Regions from separate parts of the Bacillus xiamenensis genome, predicted to be linked through region 2. Evidence: a T-box and tRNA genes for the amino acid it is inferred to sense, from the RefSeq annotation. Region 2 holds a T-box; the other holds one or more tRNA genes.

Region 1 (4,704 bases), 1.5 Mb from region 2:
TGAGATGTACTCTGCACGAGCGCGATGGATTTCTCAATTTGTTGAAAATGAGTACGGCATTCCTCACACGATTGCAGATGGCTCTTTAATTCTTTTTCATCTTCGGGCTCAATGTCCCCGTCTAAATACTGATGCATAAGCAGGACGATTCTTTCCTGACAGCTCATCAAAACCACCTCACTCAAAGGTCTCTCAACTGTTTCCGGAGAGCCTCTCTACCCCTGTGTATTCTCGTTTTCACCGTACCAACTGGTATATTCAGAATCTCACTAATTTCTTTTAACGAGAGTTCATCAATATACTTTAATACAATGACCGAACGATATTTATCGGGTAATCTTAGAATTTTTTGCTGAATGGTGCTCGATAATTCAAGCGACACCACCTCATCCTCTGGCAAAATGCCATCAGCAGCAATTTGAGAATACATATTCAGTCCTTCTGTTCCTGCCACCTCTGCATCTAAATAATAATCCGGCTTTTTTTTACGAATACGGTCGATGGTCAGGTTGGTTGCAATGCGGTACAGCCACGTGGAAAATTTACGATTCACATCAAAGCTCTCAATATTCACATAGGCACGAATAAATGCCTCCTGCGCAATATCCTCTGCTTCATGTGCATTCCCAAGCATACGATAGCACAGCTGATAAATTTTGTCCTTATACAGGTCTACGATGTCTGCAAATGCGTTCTGGTCGCCTTTTTTCACTTGCTTAATTCTCTTTTTAATCATTGTTTCCATAGTATATTCAACCTCTGCCTTCACCGGTCTTTATGTATACGAACCTCTTTCCAAAAGGTTTCATTCTCCTCTAAAAAATAGTGTAACAAATTTTTGACAGCGTGTTGCGCTTATCAGCCGGTAAAAACCTTAACATATCCTTAAATTTCTCCAAAACAAAAAAGAACGGGAACAATTCCCGCTCTACAACAGCTTTTCGCCCATTAAAGAACCAATTAACGCAACAGCCACTTCAGCTGTTTTATTTTTCTCATCTAATACCGGATTCACCTCAACAAATTCAGCTGAAGTCAAAATACCCGCTTCCTCTAAAAGCTCCATTGCAAGGTGACTCTCCCGGTAACTGATGCCGCCTGCAACCGGCGTTCCTACACCAGGACATTCCACTGGATCTAACCCATCTAAATCAAGCGACAGGTGAACACCGTCTGTTCTTTCCTTTAAATATGCAATGGCTTCCTCCATCACTCTTGTCATCCCTAAACGATCAATTTCATGCATCGTATACACTTTAATCCCTTTTTCTCTAATCAATGCCCGCTCTCCTTCATCTAAGGAACGAGCACCAATTAAGATCACATTCTCAGGCTTCACTTTAGGCGTATAACCGCCAATATTCGTTAAATCAGCATGCCCAAGGCCGAGACTGACTGCAAGCGGCATGCCATGAATATTTCCAGAAGGAGAGGTTTCCTCTGTATTTAAATCACCGTGCGCATCATACCAAATGACACCCAAATTTTCATAATGCTTCGCTACACCGGCAAGTGTGCCTATCGCAATGCTGTGATCCCCGCCTAAAATCAGTGGAAACGAACCTGACTGCACAATACTGCTGACCTTTTCAGCAAGAAGCTGATTCGCACCAGCATTCTCCGTTAAGTTTTTTAGCTTTTCACTTGTATAGAGACCTTTCTCATCGTCCCTTTGCTCGACTGGTATATCCCCAAGATCCTCCACTTCGAATGAAAGCGATTCCAATTTTTCCTTTACGCCAGCACATCGAATCGCACTCGGTCCCATATCGACGCCCCTTCTCATTTGACCCAAATCCATTGGAACCCCGATCATCGTGACCTTCTTTTTTTCTCCCATGTATGTACATCCCCTTTCCGTTCATGCTTATATTTTACTTTCTTCATGCCTGCTGACTCAACTCAACAACATTTTGAATAGTTATACATTCTTTCTAAAAACATCGTAAAAAAAAAGACACCTTTTTCAAAAAGGTGTCTTACTGGGCTAGCTGGATTCGAACCAACGCATGACGGAGTCAAAGTCCGTTGCCTTACCGCTTGGCTATAGCCCAAAAATGGTGGAGGGGGGCGGATTCGAACCGCCGAACCCGGAGGGAGCGGATTTACAGTCCGCCGCGTTTAGCCACTTCGCTACCCCTCCACATATGGAATTGATAAAGAAAAAACAGTGCCGGCAAGAGGACTTGAACCCCCAACCTACTGATTACAAGTCAGTTGCTCTACCAGTTGAGCTACACCGGCATATGGTGGAGGATGACGGGCTCGAACCGCCGACCCTCTGCTTGTAAGGCAGATGCTCTCCCAGCTGAGCTAATCCTCCACATCATGGTGACCCGTACGGGATTCGAACCCGTGTTACCGCCGTGAAAGGGCGGTGTCTTAACCGCTTGACCAACGGGCCATTTTGTCAAGTTTACTGTTTCCGCGAAGCTGACAAAAGTTATTATATACAGGTTGCCCACCGTTTGTAAAGGGGATTTTTATTTTTTTTATTTTCTAATTATTCACCCCCTATCAGCACAATGTTTCGACTGAAATATAATTTCAGTATTTAAATATAATATTGAAATTTCATATCATACTCAATATACTGAAAATGAAGAAATAAGGAGGTATGTCACATGCAGCCATCTCAACTGCGTTCTTTGACAACAGAATCAAGAAACCCTAACACCATGGGAATTTCACAAGCAAATCCGCTAGAAATGCTCCAAATGATCAATGCGGAAGATATGAAGGTCGCTCAAGCCGTCAACCGTGTCCTTCCAGACGTAAAGACAGCAAGTGACTTTGCCTTTGAATCCATCTCGAATGGGGGCAGACTCATTTATCTAGGCGCTGGAACAAGTGGCAGAATTGGGGTAATGGATGCGGTCGAATGTCCACCTACCTATAGCATTTCACCTGATGTCATCGTAGGCATCATGGCCGGTGGCGACTCTGCCTTTTCACATGCAGCAGAAGATGTGGAAGACAGTGAAGAAGCTGGTCAAAAAGATTTAGAACACATTCACCTGACATCAAAAGATACTGTTGTCGGCATCGCTGCTAGCGGCAGAACACCTTATATCATTGGCGCTTTAAACTATGCAAGATCCATTGGAGCAAAAACAATCGCCCTCAGCTGCAATGAACAAGCTGAGATTAGTGAGCTGGCAGACTGTGCCATTGAAGTCATCGTCGGACCAGAAGTCATCACTGGATCAACAAGAATGAAAGCCGCATCCGCTCATAAAATGATTTTAAATATGCTTTCCACCTCGGTCATGATCAGACAAGGCAAAGTATATGAAAACCTAATGGTTGATGTAAAAGTAAGCAATCACAAACTAAAAGAACGCGCCATCACCATCATCCAACATGTGACAAACGCTTCCTATGAACAAGCCGTAAAAACTCTTGAAGCAGCCGATTTAGAAGTCAAAACCGCCATTGTCATGCTTCAAACAAATACAGATAAAAAGACAGCAAAAGACTTACTCAACAAAGCAGATGGCCATATCGACAAAGCCATCTTACGTCATCAATCCTAAAGGAGGCAAAGCTCATGTCAGCAGGCGGACTCACCCTACTACACACAATGAAATCAAAACTTCCCCAATCTGAAAAAATCATTGCAGACTATATCCTTGCCCACCCTGACAAAGTCATTAAAGGCACAGTGCATGAAATCAGTCAGGCTGCCGGTGCAAGCAGCTCTGCCGTCATCCGCCTTTGTAAATCACTCGGGCTGGATGGCTACCAAGATTTAAAAATGCGAATCGCTGGTGACTTAATGCACGCCGATAAACAAGGCTACCGGGATATCGAACAAGATGAACCACTTCCATCCATTATTCAAAAGACAGCAGGAAACTCGATTCAATCGATCAAAGACACAGCCTCTATCTTAAATGTAGAAGCTTTAGAAAAGGCCGTTCAACTGCTGCTGAATGCAAACCAAATCCATTTTATCGGTGTTGGTGCATCTGGCATCGTTGCAGCTGATGCTCAGCAGAAATTTCTCAGAATCAATTATGCGGCCACAGCCTTCACTGACATGCACATTGCATCCACAGTCATCGCAAATGCAGGAAAGAATGACATAGTATTCGGCATATCCTTTTCAGGAGAAACGTTAGACATCATTCAAGCCCTTCAACTCGCCAAAGAAAATGAAGTGAAAACCATTGCCTTAACGCATCCAGGTCATACAAGCGTTTCTGCATTGTGTGACGTTCACCTATCGACGTCCGGTTCCAATGAAGCACCTTTTCGCAGTGCTGCCACTTCCTCTAGAATGGCACAGCTCTATTTAATCGATGTCTTGTTCCTAAGCTTAGCCTCCCGTCAATATGAACAAACGGCACAATATATTGACAAGACAAGGCATGCCATCCGCTCCATGAAACGAAAATCAAAGGGGGATTCAACATGAGTCATCAAAAGAAATATCAGCAGTTGGCGAAAGACATTCTTTCACTCTGTGGTGGTTCTGAAAACATCTCTTCCCATACACATTGTATGACACGTCTCCGAATTACACCGATTCATCATGAAAAAGTTCAACTCACAGCGATCAAAGAACTCGATGGTGTCATTGGCGTCGTCGAGGCGGAAACCGTTCAAATCATCTTAGGCACTGGTGTTGTCAATCATGTATCAAGTGCGTTTGAACAGCTGCTAAACGCCTCGGATTCATATGATCTAAACCAAGAAGCA
Region 2 (4,704 bases):
AATGTCATCTCCCATTTCATACGAAATTTTCAAAAAAGACGACTCCATTCCATTAGGAGCCGTCTTTTCAACATTATGCTTTCAGCTCTTCAATACGCTTTTGAACAGCTTCGCGTTTTGCGACATAATCACGTTCTTTTTCACGCTCTTCTTCCACGACACTTTCAGGCGCTTTTTTCATAAAGCCTTCATTTCCTAGCTTTTTCTGTACGCGCTCGACTTCTTTTGTGAGCTTATCAAGCTCTTTTTGCAGACGAGCGATTTCTTCATCTAGATTGATTAAGCCTTCAAGCGGTAGAATGAGTTCAGCTCCAGAAATAACAGCTGTCATCGCTTTATCACTTGCAGGGACATCTGTGCCAATTTCAAGCACACTTGGATTTGTGAAACGCTCAATATATGAACGATTTTTTTCTAAACGTTCCTGTACATCAGATGTAGATGCTTTGATATATAGCTCAACTTGTTTGCTCATTGGCGTGTTCACTTCACTGCGAATGTTACGAACAGAGCGAATGAGTTCAACGAGCAGCTTCATGTCAGCAGAAGCCTGTTCGTTCGAAAGCTCGGGCTTTACTTCAGGCCATTTCGCAACGGTAATGGACTCACCTTCATGCGGCAGATGCTGCCAGATTTCTTCTGTTAAGAACGGCATAAATGGATGAAGAAGTCTCATCGTTTGATCTAGAACATATGCCAGAATCGAACGAGTCGTTTTCTTTGCTGCTTCGTCTTCTCCATAAAGCGGAAGCTTCGCCATTTCAATATACCAATCACAGAAATCATCCCAAATGAAGTTGTATAAATGTCTGCCCACTTCTCCGAATTCATATTTGTCAGCAAGCTGTGTGACACTTTCAATCGTTTCATTTAGTCGTGTTAAAATCCATTGATCCGCAACTGATTTTTCTCCTGTCAAATCAAGCTCGTCATACGTTAAACCATCCATATTCATTAAAGCAAAACGGGATGCGTTCCAAATTTTATTCGCAAAGTTCCAAGTGGATTCAACCTTTTCAAAGCTAAAACGCAGATCCTGACCTGGTGAGCTTCCAGTGGCTAAGAAATATCTTAATGAATCCGCACCGTACTTGTCGATGACCTCCATCGGATCAATTCCGTTGCCAAGTGACTTACTCATTTTACGCCCCTGCTCATCGCGGATAAGCCCATGAATGAGGACGTCTTTGAACGGTTTTTCTCCTGTGAATTCAAGCCCTTGGAAGATCATACGTGATACCCAGAAGAAAATGATGTCATAGCCTGTTACAAGCAGATTTGTTGGATAGTAGCGCTTGAAATCTTCACTGTCTTCATCTGGCCAGCCCATTGTAGAGAAAGGCCATAGCGCTGAACTAAACCATGTATCAAGCACATCGTTATCTTGCTCCCAGTTTTCAATATCTTCTGGTGCTTCGAGTCCAACGTATACTTCCTTCGTTTCTTTATGGTACCAAGCCGGGATGCGGTGCCCCCACCATAGCTGACGAGAAATACACCAGTCACGGATATTTTCCATCCAGTGTAAATACGTCTTTTCAAAACGGTCCGGAACAAATTGAACTTGCTCATCACCTTTTTGCAGTTTGATGGCTTCATCTGCGAGCGGCTGCATTTTCACAAACCATTGTGTAGATAAGTACGGTTCTACAACAGCTCCGCTTCGTTCACTGTGACCAACTGAATGCATATGATCCTCAATTTTGAACAAAATGCCTGCTTCTTGTAAATCCTTCACAAGCTGTTTACGGCATTCGAAGCGGTCCATTCCTTTGTATTGCAGCGCATTCTCATTCATCGTGCCATCTTCATTCATCACAAGAATGCGTTCTAAGTTATGACGGTTTCCAAGCTCGAAGTCATTCGGGTCATGAGCAGGCGTAATTTTCACAGCTCCTGATCCAAATTCCATATCAACATAATCATCACCAACGATTGGGATCTCGCGGCCTGTAATTGGTAAAATAACTGTTTTCCCAATCAAATGCTGATAGCGTTCATCTTCAGGATGTACAGCGACTGCCGTATCTCCAAGCATCGTTTCAGGTCGTGTTGTCGCAATTTCAATCGAACCTGATCCATCTGCTAAAGGATATCTCAAGTGATAAAACGCACCCTGTACATCCTTGTAAATCACCTCGATATCAGAAAGGGCCGTCTTTGTTGCTGGGTCCCAGTTAATGATGTACTCTCCGCGATAGATCAGTCCCTTCTCATACAATTGAACAAATACTTGGCGAACAGCCTTATTCAAACCTTCATCTAATGTAAAGCGTTCACGCGAGTAATCTAGGCCAAGACCCATTTTCGCCCACTGGCTGCGAATAAAATCTGCATATTCTTCTTTCCACTTCCACGTTTCTTCTACAAATTTTTCACGCCCGAGGTCATAGCGGCTCACGCCTTCTTCGCGAAGCTTTGCCTCTACCTTTGCTTGAGTGGCAATACCCGCATGATCCATTCCTGGAAGCCATAGAACGTCATAGCCCTGCATCCGCTTCATGCGTGTCACGATATCTTGAAGAGTTGAATCCCAAGCATGCCCTAGGTGCAATTTTCCTGTCACGTTTGGTGGAGGAATGACGACTGTATATGGATCTTTCGTTTTGTCATTTTTTGCTTCGAAAAACTTTCCTTCAAGCCAGTACGTATAGCGGTCTTTTTCAATCGCATTTGGATCGTACTTTGTAGGCATTTCTTGATTATTTGTTCCCATTTGTGTAACCTCCACATTTTTTCGGCTGATGAAACATAAAAAAAGCCCTTTCATCCTTATAAAAGGACGAAAAAGCTTTTTCGCGGTACCACCTTTTTTCATGGAACACATACACGTGTCCCATACACTCTAAAGGATAACGGGGTTCTCCCGAATTTCTCTACTCAATCATTCAAGAAATTAAGCTCACAGGCGACCTTCCAAACAAGTGTATCCTAGGAAACCTTTCAGCTCTTGGTTTCCCTCTCTTTAGGGGCTTGCTTGTACTCTTCCTGGTCCACGCTTACGATATATCACGTTCATCAGCACATACTCATCTTTTATTAATATTACTAAATGCCTTTTGTTTTCGTCAATCATCTTTTCCGCTTTTCTTCTTCTTTATACAAATTGGGCAGGCACCCTTTGCCTCATTGCCCATATAATAATAACAAAATAAAGAAGGAGGGCGTTTGATTTTGAAGAAGATCAATCCTTACACACTCCCCCCCTGGCTTAGACAAATTCGGGCAGTTGCCTCCCAAGTCGTTCTCCCGATTGCCATATTTCAAGGGTTTCGCACGATCATTTTTCCCACAACATTTGACGTCCTCATCTTAGGTATTCTCATATTTCTCGCCTGTGCCTTTCACCTTGATTGGTTTTAAAAGAGCTGAAAGATGCAGGCTCACTCTTATGTAAAGGTCCTCCCATTTTTCAAACAAAAACCTCGTCATTCTGCTGATGACGAGGCATTTTGCTCTTCTTCAAGGCGTCTAGCCTGCTCCATTTCGTGAATCTTCATGACAGTCGGCTCTGAATTTTTCATTTGCCAATACGCTCTTAACAGCTCCTGACAGCTTTCCATCTCATCCTGACCGCCTGCTTCATAGGCTTTCACCGTATCAAACAGGCCCTGCGGGTAAGCGAGGTAACTTAGGAACAAATGAAGCTCTTCCTCCCGAAGCGGATTCCCCTTTTGATACGTATAAAATAAGGAAGTACATTCAGGACAAGCAGTAGGATAGGTTTTAAAGGTTCGGAAGTAAAAGGTCAGAAGATCGTAAATGGGGGCAGCCTTTTTGGACCGCTCAAAATTGGTGAAATGTCCTGTGCCTACATCATTGTACAAAAAGTGATGGACCGACAATTGCCCATGATTTAACACAATACGTGTCGTCTCTTGATCTTTCATTTCCTCGTGCCAATCCTCTAAGCGCTCAAGCGCGAATTCACTTGCAGACATCGCTTCTGAAAAATACATAGCAGCAGCCAGTTCAAATGGCGACATATACCATGTTTGTTCTGCCCGCTCTATAAATCGTTCATACATGTCTTTCTCTGCTTCCCATTTGCTTTTTATTTGTGTGTAGTGAGCTTCTATTTCTTGCTCTGTGATGTCCATCATCACTTCAGTTCGTTTATGAAGTCTTGCAATCTCTTGAAATAAATATTCATGCTTATCGTCCTGCTCTTCTCTCTTTTCATTCGTCAGCCATGGCATGAGGTAATAGGCATACTGGGTATCTCGATGACTTGAGAAAAAGGAACCGCTCTTCGTGCGATAAATCGGCACAAAGGAGCGATAGCCCTTTGATTCTAATTCAAGCATTTGCTCTGTAAACTGCATATGCCGATGAGATTTGACTCGCTTTAGTGCAAATACGCCCTGCTTTGTATACACTTTGACGACTGCTGAACTGACAGGTTCCATATATTCAGCCTCAAGCCCGTATTCATATAGAACAGATTGGATTTCATCCACGTTCACTCACCACATTTTCTCGGTCGATCATCGCTTCTTATGCATTGCTTTTTTGATATTCTGGTATATAAAGAATCTGCCCTTCCTCAAGCTCCGCATCAATCGATAACGAGTTCGTTCGAAGGAGCTGCTGCACATTCAACTGATATCGTTCACAAATACGATCGACCGTATCTTCTTGCTGAACTATACATATTTTCATGCGAGAAAAATCTTCCTCCTCCTGCTTAGCGAACAGCTTCGT

What was found. The T-box of region 2 lies ahead of BK049_RS14745 (valine--tRNA ligase). A T-box ahead of a tRNA ligase gene usually reads a tRNA of that ligase, here a tRNA-Val.
Region 1: it encodes a tRNA-Val, which carries the amino acid that the T-box ahead of BK049_RS14745 (valine--tRNA ligase) is inferred to sense. The anticodon was not compared.

The regions. Positions count from the first base shown of each region.
Region 1 covers NZ_CP017786.1:1,439,019-1,443,722, forward strand. The annotation lists gene rsiW (anti-sigma-W factor RsiW) at 1-167, opposite strand, end outside; gene sigW (RNA polymerase sigma factor SigW) at 182-745, opposite strand; gene rocF (arginase) at 929-1,840, opposite strand; tRNA gene BK049_RS07155 (tRNA-Gln) at 1,983-2,054, opposite strand; tRNA gene BK049_RS07160 (tRNA-Tyr) at 2,059-2,143, opposite strand; tRNA gene BK049_RS07165 (tRNA-Thr) at 2,172-2,244, opposite strand; tRNA gene BK049_RS07170 (tRNA-Val) at 2,248-2,323, opposite strand; tRNA gene BK049_RS07175 (tRNA-Glu) at 2,330-2,404, opposite strand; gene murQ (N-acetylmuramic acid 6-phosphate etherase) at 2,625-3,536, shown strand; gene BK049_RS07185 (MurR/RpiR family transcriptional regulator) at 3,551-4,420, shown strand; gene BK049_RS07190 (PTS transporter subunit EIIC) at 4,417-4,704, shown strand, end outside.
Region 2 covers NZ_CP017786.1:2,901,933-2,906,636, reverse strand. The annotation lists gene BK049_RS14750 (bifunctional folylpolyglutamate synthase/dihydrofolate synthase) at 1-8, opposite strand, end outside; gene BK049_RS14745 (valine--tRNA ligase) at 74-2,716, opposite strand; T-box leader at 2,776-3,005, opposite strand; gene BK049_RS19885 (hypothetical protein) at 3,175-3,363, shown strand; gene ysxE (spore coat protein YsxE) at 3,429-4,460, opposite strand; gene BK049_RS14730 (LysM peptidoglycan-binding domain-containing protein) at 4,498-4,704, opposite strand, start outside.